2 regions of the Duganella sp. HH101 genome follow, and region 2 is predicted to be linked to the other one. Evidence: predicted binding sites of a transcription regulator. Region 2 holds the regulator's gene; the other holds the start of a gene.

Region 1 (7,133 bases), on a different contig from region 2:
GGCCGGCACAGGCGCGGACCTCGGCTGGAAAACCATGTTCGGCGATCCGCGCCTGCAATCGCTGATCGACCTGGCGCTGAAAAACAACCGCGACCTGCGGCTGGCCTTGCTCAACGTGCAGGCCGTGCGCGCGCAGTTCGACATCCAGGACAGCGCCCGCCTGCCGACGCTGAGCGCCAACGCCGGTCTGTCCCGGCAGCGCAGTCCGGCGGGCGGCGGATCGGCCGCCTCGGTGGGCAGCCAGAAGAGCGCGGGCCTGAGCGTCAGCGCCTTCGAGCTCGACTTGTTTGGCCGCGTGGCGGCGCTGTCCGAAGCAGCATTCGCCCGCTACGTGGCCAGCGACGCCAGCCGCCGCGCCGCGCAGATCGCCCTGGTCGGCGCGGTGGCCGACGCCTACTTCGCCCAGCGCCTGGCCGAAGAACAGCTGCTGCTGACCGAAAGCACGCTGACCGACTGGCAGCGCTCGCTGGAGCTGGCGCAGCAGCTGAAGAGCGCGCGCCAGCGCAGCGGTCTGGACGTGGCCGAAGCGGAAGGCCAGGTCGCCACCGCCCAGGCCGACCGCGAGGCGCGGCTGCGCGCCGTGGCGCTGGCGGGCAACGCGCTCGACCTGCTGACCGGCGTACACGCGCCCGCCGGCCTGCCGCCGGGCGTGGCGCTGGACAAGCAGCCGGTGCTGGTGCAACTGCCGGCCGGCCTGCCGTCCGACCTGCTGTCGCGCCGTCCCGACATCGGCCAGGCCGAACAGGGGCTGCTGGCCGCCAACGCCGACATCGGCGCGGCGCGCGCCGCCTTCTTCCCGCAGATTTCGCTGACCGCCAGCCTGGGATACGCCAGTCCGTCGCTGTCCGGCATGTTCGACAGCGGCCAGCGCGTGTGGTCGTTCGCGCCGCAGATCACGCAGCCGCTGTTCAACCACGGCAAGCTGCGTTCGGAGCTGAGGCTGGCGGAGGTGCGCAAGTCCGCCGCCGTGGTCGAGTATGAAAAGGCGATACAGACCGCGTTCCGCGAAGTGGCGGACGGCCTGGCGGGCCGGGCCACCTACGGCCGCCAGATAGAGGCGCAGTCGCGCGTGGTGCAAGCCGCCGGGCGGCGCCTGGCGCTGTCCCGCCTGCGTTACGACGCGGGCCAGGACAGCCGGCTGGAACTGCTGGATGCGCAGCGCCTGCTGTACGCCGCCCAGCAAAACCTGCTGGAACTGCGCCGCAACGAGTTCGGCAATGCGGTAGCGCTGTACAAGGCGCTGGGCGGAGGCCTGAGCAGCAGCTGAAGTTCGACGGCGCCGGAACTATGGCGCCGTCTCGCGGTCTAACCAGCGGGGTCCGATAGCGGGCCACGCAAGGAGCCGCCATGAAACCAGTCCTGATCGTGTACTACTCCCGCTCCGGCGTCACCGCCAAAGTGGCCGCCGCCCTCGCCCAGGCCTGCGGCGCGGACCTGGAGCGCATACAAGACGTGCGCCCGCGCACCGGTGTAACGGGCTATCTGCGCTCGGCCTGGCAAGCCCTGCGCCGCCAGCCCGCCGACATCGCCGCTCCCGAGCACCGCCCCGCCGACTACCTCTTCGTCATCCTCGGCACGCCGGTCTGGGCCGGTCGCATGAGCGCACCGATGCGCAGCTACATCCGGCAACAGCGCGAACACTTCCGCCGCATCGGCCTGTTCTGCACCATGGGCGGCAGCGGCGGCGCCGACGTGCTGACCGCCATGGCCGAGCTGTGCAACAAACTGCCGGTCGCCAGCATGAGCCTGCGCCAGCGCGACGTGCTCAGCGATGCCTATATGCCGACGCTGGCGGGCTTCGCCGACGAGCTGGCCGTCGTGCGCGACAGCGAGGCGGCGGCCAAAGCGTGACCTGGCCGGGCGCCGTGTTCGTCCGTATCACGCCAACCATCATTTCGGTGCTGGATTACGAGCAGGGCTTCGGCCACACCGAACTATATGAGGTATTGCCGGAAATTTGATCCACATCATATATTTTGCGAATAGCGTTTGTTAGCCTGAGTTTTTCAACAGACCAGGAGTACGCCATGTCCTACAAATCCATCCTCGTCCACGTCGACAACTCGGACACCGTCTCCGAGCGCGTCGCCGTGGCGGCCCGGCTCGCCAGCGAGCAGGACGCCCACCTGATCGGCGCGGCAGCGACCGGCGTGCTGTCGGAGTACTACCGCAACAGCGCCATGATGTACGCCGGCATGGTGCCGCAGGACCAGATCGACGACCTGACGCGCAGCGCCGAGCAGGCGCTGGACCGCTTCGAAGCCCAGGCCAGCGCGGCCGGCACGCGCTACGAGCGCCGCATCAGCGACGACGCGGCCCAGGACGGCCTGGTGCTGCAGGCGCGCTACGCCGACCTGGTGGTGCTGAGCCAGAGCGAGCCGGGCGACGAAGGCCTGCTGCTGGGGCCGGGCCTGGCGGCCTACCTGGCGCTGTACGGCGGCCGGCCGGTGCTGGTCGTGCCCTACGTCGGCAAATATCCGCACATCGACCGCCACGCGCTGGTGGCCTGGGACGGCAGCCGCGCCGCCACCCGCGCCGTCACCGACGCACTGCCGCTGCTGCGCCGCAGCGCCCGCGTGACGCTGGCCGTGTTCGATCCCAAGCGCCAGTACGGCGTGCACGGCGCCGAGCCTGGCGCGGACATCGCGCTGTTCCTGGCGCGCCACGGCGTCAAGGTCGAGGTCTTGCAGCAGCCCAAGCCGGAAGGCATGAATGTCGGCGAGGCACTGCTGTCGCTGTCGGCCGACCTCGGCGCCGACCTGCTGGTGATGGGCGCCTACGGCCACCTGCGCTGGCGCGAAATGGTGCTGGGCGGCGTCACGCGCACGCTGCTTGAGTCGATGACCTTGCCCGTCCTGATGTCGCACTGAGGCCCGACGATGAGCTACCAGACCATCGCGGTGCATTGCGACCAATCGCGGCACGCCCCCGCCCGCTATGCGCTGGCGGCTCAGCTGGCGCAAGCCACCGGCGCCCACCTGACCGGCGTGGCGACGACCGGCCTCTCGCGCTACGCCGAGTGGGACGACACGCTGGGCGCGTGGCCGCTGCCGCCCCACATCCTCGACCACCTGCGCCGGCAGGCGGCGGGCGCGCTCGCCGCCTTCGAGCGCGACACCACGGCGGCCGGCATCGGCAAATGGTCCAGCAGCCTGCAGGAGGACGACGCCGAAAGCGCCCTGCTGCTGCACGCCCGCTATGCCGACCTGCTGGTGCTGAGCCAGACCGACCCCGACGACATCCAGTTCGGCGTCAACCGTCCGCTGCCGCCGGAACTGCTGCTGCAAAGCGGGCGGCCGCTGCTGCTGGTGCCGAACGCGGCCAGCGCGGCCGGTGCACCGGCGCCCACGCTGGCGCGCCATCCGCTGCTGGCCTGGGACGGCAGCGCCCAGGCGGCGCGTGCCTTCACGGACGCGCTGCCGCTGCTGCGGCTGGCCGAGCGCATCACGCTGCTGGTGCTCAACCCCGACCGCGACCCGGCCCGCCATGGCAGCGAGCCGGGCGCCGACATGTCGCTGTTCCTGGCGCGCCACGGCTTGCGGGTCGACGTGATGCGCGAGTTCACCACCGTCGACACCGGCTCAGCCCTGCTGTGCGCGGCGGCCGAACGGGCTTGCGACTTGCTGGTGATGGGCGGCTACGGCCACCGGCGCCTGCATGAAACGCTGCTGGGCGGCGCCACGCGCAGCGTGCTGCGCGAGATGACGCTGCCGGTGTTGATCTCGCATTAATCTCGCACTAAGTAAAAGGGCCGCACCCGGTGCGGCCCTTCTTCTTCAATGCTCCATGACGAAGTGTCCTGGAGCCGGTCCCAACACTCTTCCCAGCCCCATGGCCGGCGGCGCGACACGCTGCCGCACCGAGCGGCGCACCAGCCATTGCTGCCAGTGCGGCCACCACGAACCCTCGCTGCGGTCGGCGCCAGACAGCCATTCGTCCGGGCTGTTGTAGCCGATGCCGCCGGCCGGATGGCTGCGGTAGCTGCGGCCGGCGTGGCCGGGCTCGGAGACGATGCCGGCGTTGTGCCCGCCCGAGGCCAGCACGAAATCGATGGGCGCGCCGGTCAGCAGATGGATCTTGTACACCGAACGCCATGGCGACACGTGGTCGCGCTCGGTGCCGACGACGAACATCGGCGTGCGGATGTCGGCCAGCGCCACCGGCTTGCCCTGCACCCGGTAGCGTCCTTCGGCCAGGTCGTTGCGCAGGAACAGGCCGTGCAGGTATTCGCTGTGCATGCGGAACGGCAGCCGCGTGCTGTCGGCGTTCCACGACATCAAATCGTTCGGCGCCGTCCGTTCGCCCAGCAGGTACTCGCGCATCATGCGCGACCACACCAGGTCGCGCGCGTGCAGCAGCTGGAACGAGGCCGCCATCTGGTCGCCGTCGAGGTAGCCCTGGTCCCACATCAGCGCGTCCAGCAGCGCCAGTTCGCTGTCGTCGATGAACAGCCCCAGTTCGCCTGGCTCGCTGAAATCGGTCTGCGCCGCCAGCAGCGAGACCGAGGCCAGCTTGCCGCGCGGCGCATGTTCGCCGGAATCGATGGCGGCGGCGGCGATCGCCAGCAGCGTGCCGCCCAGGCAGTAGCCCACCGCATGCACCGCCTCGCCGCCGCCCAGCCGGTCGGCCTGCTCCAGCGCGGCGAACACGCCGCGTTGCAGATAATCGTCCATGCCCATGTCGCGGTCGTGCTGGCCAGGATTGCGCCAGGACAGCATCAGCACCGTATGGCCCTGCTGCACCAGATAACGCACCAGCGAATTGTGCGGCGACAGGTCGAGGATGTAGTACTTCATGATCCACGACGGCACGATCAGCACCGGCTCGCGGTACACCTGCTCGGTCTGCGGCGTGTACTGGATCAGCTCCATCAACTCATTGCTGTAGATGACCTCGCCCGGCGTGACGGCCACGTCCTGCCCCGGCACGTAGCTGGCGCCGACCGGTTCCGGCACCGCCATGCCGGGCGGCGCCAAGTGGCGGCACAGGTCGCGTCGCCAGTTGAGCGCGCCATCGATCAGGCTGCGCCCGCCGCTGGTGGCCGCGGCCTGCAACACCTCCGGATTGGTCCAGAGGAAATTCGACGGCGAATACATGTCCAGCAGTTGGCGCGCGGTGAACGCCACCACCTCGGCATGGTGCGGCGCCACGCCGCGCACGCCGGTGGTGGCCTGGGCCCAAAAGCGCTCGGCCTGCTTGAACCCGTGTACATACTGCGAAAACGGCCACTGGCGCCAGGCAAAGTTATCGAAACGGCTATCGCCGCCGGCGCCGTCCTCGGGCGCCGCCGCGCCGGCCAGGCCGCCGATGCACTGCGCCGCCAGCTCGCTGCAGGTGCCCGGCGACACGGCCAGGTGCTGCCACCAGTCCTGGAACGCCAGCGACATCGCAATCGGCGACACGCCGCCGGTCAGGCGCGCCACCCGGCTTTGCACATACAGGTCGAGCGCATTGGCGCGCGGCGCGACCGTCGGGGCCGGCGCCGGTGTCGGCGCGGCCGGAACTACTTTCAACTGTGCATTCTTCACAAGTCCTCCTGGATAGACGATGGATGGATTATGGTTGGGGGGCGACCCGGAAGTATTTGATCTGGATCAAATACTTCCGCAAGCGCGCTCACTAGACTGCCCGGCATCGCCCACCACTTCCCACTGCCATGAACGACGCAGACGACCTCATCGAAAACATCACGTACGACGAACTCCAGGTCGGCCAGTGCGCCCGCCTGAGCCGCACGCTGGGCAAGGACGACATCGCCGCCTTCGCCGCCGTGTCCGGCGACGTCAACCCCGCCCACGTGGACCCGGAGTACGCCGACAAGACGCTGTTCCACGGCGTCATCGCGCACGGCATGTGGGGCGCGGCGCTGATCTCGCGCCTGCTGGGCACCGTGCTGCCCGGCCCCGGCACCATCTACCTGTCGCAGACGCTGCAATTCCTCAAGCCGGTGCGCATCGGCGACGAGCTGCGCATCACGGCCACGGTGACGGCCAAGGAGGAGGCCAAGAAGCACGTGCTGCTCGATTGCGAGATCAAGAATCAAAATGGCGCCGTGGTGCTGACCGGCGTGGCGACTGTCATCGCGCCGGTCGCCAAGGTGCGCCGTCCCCGCATCCACCTGCCGCCGCTGAGCCTGTCGCAGGTGCACGCCGACTACGCCAGCCTGATGGCGGCCGCCGCGCCGCTGGCGGCGGTCCGCTGCGCCGTGGTCCATCCCTGTGACGAAGCCTCGCTGCGCGGCGCCCTCGACGCCGGCGTCCACGGCCTGATCGTGCCGGTGCTGGTCGGGCCGCAGGCGCGGCTGCGCGCGGTGGCCGAGGCCGCCGGCCTGGCGCTGGACGGCATCGAACTGGTCGACGTGCCGCACAGCCATGCGGCGGCGGCGCGGGCCGCCGCCATGGCCGCCGCCGGCGAGGTGGAGATGCTGATGAAGGGCAGCCTGCACACCGACGAGCTGATCTCCGCCGTGCTGGCCGAGCCCAAGCTGCGCACCGCGCGCCGCCTGTCTCACGTGTTCCGCATCGAAGTGCCGCTGTACGACAAGGTACTGCTGATCTCGGACGGCGCGCTCAACATCCAGCCCGGCCTGGCCGAGAAGGTCGACATCGTGCAGAATGCCATCGACCTGGCGCACGCGCTGGGCACGGCCGAGCCGCGGGTCGCCATCCTGTCGGCGGTCGAGACGGTCACGTCCAAGCTGCCGTCCACGCTGGACGCGGCGGCGCTGTGCAAGATGGCCGAGCGCGGCCAGATCAGCGGCGCGCTGCTCGACGGCCCGCTGGGCTTCGACAACGCCATCTCGCCGGTGGCCGCGCGCGCCAAGGGCATTGCCTCGGCGGTGGCCGGCCATGCCGACATCCTGATCGCGCCCGACCTGGAGGCGGGCAACCTGCTGGCCAAGCAGCTCGAATACCTGGCTGGCGCCGCCGTCTGCGGCGTGGTGCTGGGCGCGGCCGTGCCAATCGCCCTGACCAGCCGCGCCGGCGACGCCGCCGCCCGCACCGCCTCGGCCGCGCTGGCGCTGCTGCTGGCCCACCGCTACCGCCAGCAGCGGCCGTAGCCGCCCGCCCGGCAACGGCGGCGGCCAGCACAGGCCGCCGTCCATCCGTTGAAATTTGATCTACATCAATTAC
Region 2 (7,133 bases):
CCGGTCAGCAAAAAATGTATAGCACCAAGCTGATCGACCTGCACTTCTGGGTCGCCACCATCGGCATCGTGCTGTACATCGCCGCGATGTGGATCGCCGGCGTCATGCAGGGCCTGATGTGGCGCGCGGTCAATCCGGACGGCACGCTGACCTACACCTTCGTCGAAGGCGTCAAAGCCACCTACCCGTACTACGTGGTGCGCTTCGCCGGCGGCCTGCTGTACCTGAGCGGCATGTGCGTGATGGGCTACAACACCTGGATGACCTTGCGTAACCGCGAGACCGCCGTGGCGCGCATCCCCGCGCTGACCGCCGGCCACGCCTGATATCGGAGCTGAGTATGAAATTTTCACCGAAGTTTACACATTCGTGGATAGAACAAAATCCCTGGCTGCTGATCGCGCTGGTGACGCTGGTGGTCAGCGTCGGCGGCGCCGTCGAGATCGTGCCGCTGTTCTTCCAGAAGTCCACCACCGAGCCGGTGGCGGGCCTGAAGCCCTACTCGCCGCTGCGCCTGGCGGGCCGCGACATCTATGTGCGCGAAGGCTGCTACAACTGCCACTCGCAGATGGTGCGTCCGTTCCGCGCCGAGACCGAACGCTACGGCCACTACTCGGTCGCCGGCGAGTTCGTCTACGACCGGCCGTTCCAGTGGGGTTCCAAGCGCACCGGGCCGGACCTGGCGCGCGTGGGCGGCCGCTACAGCGATGAATGGCACCGCACCCACCTGGCCAATCCGCGCGACGTGGTGCCCGAGTCGAACATGCCGAACTACCCATGGCTGGCGAAGACCTCGCTGGTGCCGGAATCGATCGTGCCGAAGATGAAGGCGCTCAAGCGCCTGGGCGATCCCTACACCGACGCCGAGATCGCCGCCGCGCCGGAGGAGCTCAAAGACAAGACCGAAGAAGACGCCCTGGTCGCCTATCTGCAAGGCCTGGGCACATTAATCAAGACGAGGAACTAGCATGGCTATCGATACCCTGTTTGATCGCGCCAGCAGCGTGATGACGGTGATTTCCTTCATCACATTTGCCGGCATCCTGTGGTGGGCCTTTATCCACAACAAGGAAGCCGACTTCGCGGCGGCGGCCCAGCTGCCGTTCGACGACGACGAGAAGGAGCACAGCCATGGCTGATTTCACCAACGGTTTCTGGGACATGTACATCGTCGTGCTGACCCTGCTCGGCATCGTCGGCTGCGGCGTGCTGCTGTTCTCGCAATCGAAGATCAAGGGCAAGGCCGGCGAAACCACCGGCCACGTGTGGGACGAGGATTTGAGCGAGCTGAACACGCCGATGCCGCGCTGGTGGATGTGGCTGTTCTACATCACCATCGTCTTCGGCCTGGGCTACCTGGTCCTGTATCCCGGCCTGGGCAGCTATGCCGGCAAGCTGGGCTGGAAATCCTCGGGCCAGTACCAGGCCGAGCTCAAGCAGGCCGAGGCCGACTACGGCCCGCTGTTCGCGCAATACCAGAAGCAGGACCTGAAGCAGGTGGCGGCCGATCCCAAGGCCCACGCCATCGGCGAGCGCCTGTTCCTGACCTACTGCGCGCAGTGCCACGGCTCCGATGCGCGCGGCAACAAGGGCTTCCCCAACCTGACCGACAAGGACTGGCTGTTCGGCGGCGCCCCCGAGACCATCAAGGAAACCATCCTGCACGGCCGCACCGGCGTGATGCCGGCCATGGGCGCCGCGCTGGGTTCGGACAAGGATGTGGAAAACGTCGCCCATTACGTGCTGAGCCTGTCCGGCTCGACCGCCGATCCGATCAAGGCGGTGTTCGGCAAGGACAAGTTCGGCGCCTGCATGGCTTGCCATAGCGCGAGCGGCACCGGCAACCAGGCCCTCGGCGCACCGAATCTGACCGACAAGATCTGGCTGTTCGGCGGCAGCGCCGAGACCATCATGGAAACCATCCGCAAGGGCCGCAGCACCACCATGCCGGCGTTCGCGGACTTCCTCGGCGACGCCAAGGTGCACGTGCTGGCCGCCTATGTGTGGAGCTTGTCGAACGACGTCAACCATGTTGAACCCTCACCGGTCGCGGCGGCGACAGACACCGCCACGGCAGCAAAATGAACGATCCTGCACCACAAGTCATCAAGATGTATGCGGCGCGCGAGGAAATCTATCCGCGCGAAACCTCGGGCCGCTACGCCCGCCTGCGCTGGCTGTGCCTGTGGCTGACGCAGCTGGCCTTCTACTGCACGCCGTGGATGCAGTGGAACGGACGCCAGGCCCTGCTGTTCGACCTGGCGGCGCGCAAGTTCTACATCTTCGGCCTGGTCTTGTGGCCGCAGGACTTCATCTACCTGGCGGCGCTGCTGATCATCTGCGCCTATTTGCTGTTCCTCGCCACGGCGGTGGCGGGGCGGGTGTGGTGCGGCTTCGCCTGTCCGCAAACGGTGTACACCGAAATCTTCCTGTGGATAGAACGCAAGATCGAAGGCAAGCGCAGCGCCCGCATGGCGCTGGACCGGCAGCCGATGTCGGCCGCCAAGTTCGGCAAGAAAAGCGCCAAGCACCTGGCCTGGGGCGCGGTGGCGCTGTGGACCGGCTTCACCTTCGTCGGCTACTTCACGCCGATCAAGCTGCTGGGCAACGAGGTGCTGACCTTGAGCTTCGGCCCGTGGGAATGGTTCTGGGTGGTGTTCTACAGCCTGGCCACCTACGGCAACGCCGGCTGGCTGCGCGAGCAGGTGTGCAAGTACATGTGCCCGTACGCCCGCTTCCAGAGCTCGATGTTCGACCGCGACACGCTGATCATCACCTACGACGGCGAACGCGGCGAACCGCGCGCGCCGCTCAACAAGCGCGATGTAGTCAACGGCGGCTCGTGCATCGACTGCAGCCTGTGCGTGCAGGTGTGCCCGACCGGCATCGATATCCGCAAGGGCTTGCAGTACGAGTGCATCGGCTGCGCCGCCTGCGTCGACGCCTGCAACGGCGTGATGGACAAGATCGGCCAGCCGCGCGGCCTGATACGCTACAGCACCGAGCGGGCGCTGCTGATGCACTACACGCCGACCGAGATCCGCCAGCGCACGCTGCGGCCGCGGGTGAAGATCTACGCCGGCATCCTGGCGCTGATCGTGGCGGCGGTCGGCATCGCGCTGTGGCTGCGCACGCCGCTCAAGCTGGACGTGATACGCGACCGCGGCGCCATGGGGCGCGAGGTCGAGGAGGGCATGATCGAAAACGTCTACCGCCTGCAGATCATGAACACGACCGAGCAGGCGCACACCTACCGCATCCGCGTCGGCGGCCTGCCCACGCTGTCGCAGGTGACGCCGGAAGAGGTGCGGGTGGAAGGCACCGAGACCAAGGCCTATCCGATCCGCCTGCGCACCGAGCACGGCGCCGGCCAGCCGGGCTCGAACAAGATCGAAATCGAACTGACCGCAGTCGACCAGCCGTCGCTGCATGTGAAGGAACACGCGGTATTTTTCGTGCCGCGCTAAGGAGAGCAAGATGAGCGTATCGATGATGGCGCAAGCGCCGGCGACGCCGTGGTGGAAGCAGCGCTGGCCGTGGCTGCTGATGCTCGGCCCGGCCGTGGTGGTGGTGGCCGGCAGCTATACCGGCTACCTGGCCTGGTCGCAGCAGGACGCGCTGGTGGTGGGCGACTACTACAAGCAGGGCAAGGCCATCAACCAGGACTTGCGGCGCGACCGCCTGGCCTCGACGCTGGGCCTGTCGATGTCGCTGGGCTACGACGCCACCACCGGCACGCTGAACGGCCAGCTGCGGCGCAATAGCAGCGACCAGGGCCGGAGCGAGCGGCTGTTCGTCCACCTGTCGCATGCGACGCTGCCGGAGAAGGATATCCAGCTGGTGGTGCAGCCGGACGAGTTCGGCGCGTTCCAGATCAATCTGCCGATGCTGGAGCGCAGCCGCTGGGTGGTGCTGGTGGAGGGCGAGCAGCGCGACTGGCGGCTGGCCGGCGCGTGGACCTGGCCGGCGCAGCGCCAAGTGACGCTGCAGGCCGACAACTAATCAGGCGCAGGTCTGCATGCCGGCGGTGATGGCTTTCAGCGTCGGCACGTCGAGCAATTCGATTTCGCGGTTGCTCACGCGCAGCAGGCTTTCCTTCTTGAACTTGGACAGCAGGCGGCTGATGCTCTCGATCGTCAGCCCCAGGTAGTTGCCGATTTCCTCGCGCGACATGCGCAGCTGGAAGGTGTTGGGCGAGTAGCCGCGCGCCTCGTAGCGCGACGACAGGTTGATCAGGAAGGCGGCAAAACGCTGGGTCGCCTGCATATTCCCCAGCAACAGCATCACGCTTTGCTCGCGCGTGATTTCCTGGCTCATCATGCGGTGGAAGTGGCGCAGCAGCGTCGGCATATCGGCCAGCAGTTGTTGCAGGCTGCCGAATGGAATCTCGCACACCTCGCTGTCTTCCAGCGCCACGGCGGTGCAATGGTGCAGGTCGGTGCTGATGGCGTCCATGCCCAGCAGTTCGCCGGCCATCTGGAAGCCGGTGATCTGTTCGGCGCCCTCGCGGTTGACCTGGTAGGTCTTGAAATGGCCCAGGCGTATCGCAAACAGGCTCTGGAAGGGATCGCCGATGCGGAACAGCGTGGCGCCGCGCGCCACTTTACGCCGGCGGCCTATGATCTGGTCGAGCCGGTCCATATCGTTGTTGTCCAGCCCCATGGGCAAACACAGTTGGTGCATGCTGCAGGTCGCACAACTGGCCTTGAGGATCTCGATGGTGGCGCTGGGCAGGACCAGCTCTGGAAGTTCTCGTATCATGCAGCCAGTGTAGACCATTTGTCGTCATCTGTGGTCGATGCCGCAGTCATCCGATCAAGTATTCGCGCGCCATTTTCCTTGCACGATGCAAGCGGCTCTTGACCGCCGCGCTGCTGTCGCCCACTTCGGCGGCGATTTCGGCGATCGACAGCTCGGCGAAGTCGCGCAGCAGCACCACCTGCAGATAATCGGCCGGCAGCGATTCCAGCGCGTTGACCAGCTCCAGCCGCAGGCCGGCCGTGTCTTGGCTGGCCAGCCACTGCTCGGCGCGCTCGTCGTCCCACGGATCGTGGCCCAGCGCCATGCGGCCGAGGCGGTGGCACTCGCGCTTGACGACCTGGAACAGCCAGCCGGAAAACGCCGCCAGCAGGCGCACCGACGACAGCCGCCGCGACAGCACCAGCAAGGCTTCCTGCACGGCGTCGTCGACGTCGCCGATCAGGCAGTTGCGCTGGGCGTAGCGGCGGATGTCGGGCTGGCACAGCCGCAGCAGCTGCGCCAGCGCCGCCGGATCGCCGCGGTGGGCGGCGTCCAGCACGGGGAGATGGTGTGCCGCCAGTGTCATGGATTTCCGTTATGTTGGGCAGCCTGCGCCTTGTCCAGCCGGCGGCCGACCAGCGCGCACATCGGGCAAAAGCCGAACAGGCCGGAGCCGACGATGCCCGCCGCCGACGCCGCCAGCGCCATGCCCCACATGCCGCCCAGCACGACTATGCCTATCCAGACGGCGATCAGGCCGGCCACCACGCGCAGCGCGCGCTCCCAGTTTGGTACATTTTTCACATAGAACATAGTGCACTCCAATTCGTCGCAGAGGAAGTCCCTCGGCTGCTAAGAGGGCGGCCGGCGCGGTTTGGATTCGCGCTGCGGATGAATTATCACAAAATATTTAGAATTTTTATCTTGCACGCGATTAAATTGCGAGCTATAGTTCAACACATCAAGTAGCACACTATTTGATCGCCAACTACCCAACTGAAAGAAAACATCATGAAACGCACCCTGATCGCTACCGCACTGCTGGCTTCCGCATTCGCCGCCCAGGCCGCCGCCCCGGCCGCCGACACCACCGTCGTCCTGGTCCACGGCGCGTTCGCCGATGGTTCCAGCTGGGACAAGGTCATTCCGCTGCTGCAGGCCAAGGGCTTGAAAGTGGTGGCCGTGCAGAACCCATTGAGCTCGCTGGCCGACGACGTCGCCGCCACCCAGCGCGTGGTCGATGCGCAAACCGGCAAGGTGGTGCTGGTCGGCCACTCGTGGGGCGGCACCGTCATCACCCAGGCCGGCACCAGCGATAAAATCAAGGCCCTGGTCTATGTGGCCGCGTTCGCGCCGTCCGAAGGCGAGGCCACCGCCAACCTGGGCAAGGACTACGCCGTGCCGCCCGGCATCGCCACCCTGCAGGCCGACGCCGCCGGCTACCTGTGGCTTCCTGCCGACTCGGTCGCCAAGAACTTCGCCCAGGACGTGCCGCCGGCCACCGCCGCGCTGATCGCCGCCACCCAGGGCCCGATCAACGCCAAGGCCTTCGGCGACGCCACCACCGTGGCCGCGTGGAAAACCAAGCCCAACTACTACATCGCCGCCGCCAACGACCGCATGATCGCGCCGGCGCTGCAGCAAGCCTTCGCCAGGAAGCTCAACGCCACCACCGTCACGCTGAAAACCAGCCATGTGCCCATGGTTTCGCAGCCGGCCAAGGTCGCCGAGGTGATCATCGCCGCCGCCCAGCGTTAATCCTGTTGCCAAGGCCGGGCTTTGATAGGAGAATTTGCTGGCATTTTCATATTTTTTTCCAATCCCGCCCGGCCTCGCCTACTAAGGATGAAATGAAGTCACTTGGCATCAAGGCAAAAGTTGCGCTGGCCACCAGCATCACCTCGGTTCTGATGATCGCGCTGGTGACGGTGGTGCAAACCCATCGCATGCAGGACGACTTCACCAGGGTGCTGTTCACGCAGCAGACGGCGCTGATCAACCGCACGGCCGAGGAGCTCGACGACAAGCTGTTGATGCTGCTCGATATCATCGCCGTGTCGGCGCGCAACACGCCGGCCGCCATCGCCCGCAACCCCGGCCAACTGCGCACCTACTACCAGGACCGCGCCGTGCTGGCGCTGTTCGACGACCTGCTGGTGATCAACCCCGAGGGCATGGTGATCGCCGACCTGCCCGAAGTGCCGGGCCGCGCCGGCATCGACGCCTCCGACCGCGCCTACTTCAAGACCGTGATGCGCGCCCGCAAGCCGCTGATCACCGAGCCGCTGATCGGCCGCGCCGGCAAGCAGCCCATCGTGCAGATGGTGGCGCCGGTGCTGGACGCCAACGGCGAGGTGGTGTGCCTGCTGGTCGGCGTGCTGCGGCTGTACAAG

Evidence for each region. The regulator FNR, encoded in region 2, switches genes on or off when oxygen is low (the NO sensors DNR and NnrR bind a similar motif). The targets are predictions, from matches to a motif close to TTGATNNNNATCAA.
Region 1: DUGA2_RS13320 (universal stress protein) is a predicted target of FNR. The motif match lies at 1,958-1,971, and genes of this name have one in related genera.

What each region holds. Positions count from the first base shown of each region.
Region 1 is NZ_LRON01000007.1:64,013-71,145, reverse strand. It holds gene DUGA2_RS13330 (efflux transporter outer membrane subunit) at 1-1,267, shown strand, start outside; gene DUGA2_RS13325 (flavodoxin) at 1,348-1,851, shown strand; gene DUGA2_RS13320 (universal stress protein) at 2,028-2,870, shown strand; gene DUGA2_RS13315 (universal stress protein) at 2,880-3,731, shown strand; gene DUGA2_RS13310 (alpha/beta hydrolase) at 3,777-5,528, opposite strand; gene DUGA2_RS13305 (bifunctional enoyl-CoA hydratase/phosphate acetyltransferase) at 5,657-7,060, shown strand.
Region 2 is NZ_LRON01000003.1:259,235-266,367, forward strand. It holds gene ccoN (cytochrome-c oxidase, cbb3-type subunit I) at 1-326, shown strand, start outside; gene ccoO (cytochrome-c oxidase, cbb3-type subunit II) at 341-967, shown strand; gene DUGA2_RS06290 (cbb3-type cytochrome c oxidase subunit 3) at 969-1,139, shown strand; gene ccoP (cytochrome-c oxidase, cbb3-type subunit III) at 1,132-2,085, shown strand; gene ccoG (cytochrome c oxidase accessory protein CcoG) at 2,082-3,467, shown strand; gene DUGA2_RS06305 (FixH family protein) at 3,478-4,002, shown strand; gene fnr (fumarate/nitrate reduction transcriptional regulator Fnr) at 4,003-4,761, opposite strand; gene DUGA2_RS06315 (RNA polymerase sigma factor) at 4,808-5,326, opposite strand; gene DUGA2_RS06320 (DUF2892 domain-containing protein) at 5,323-5,553, opposite strand; gene DUGA2_RS06325 (alpha/beta fold hydrolase) at 5,752-6,498, shown strand; gene DUGA2_RS06330 (response regulator) at 6,591-7,133, shown strand, end outside.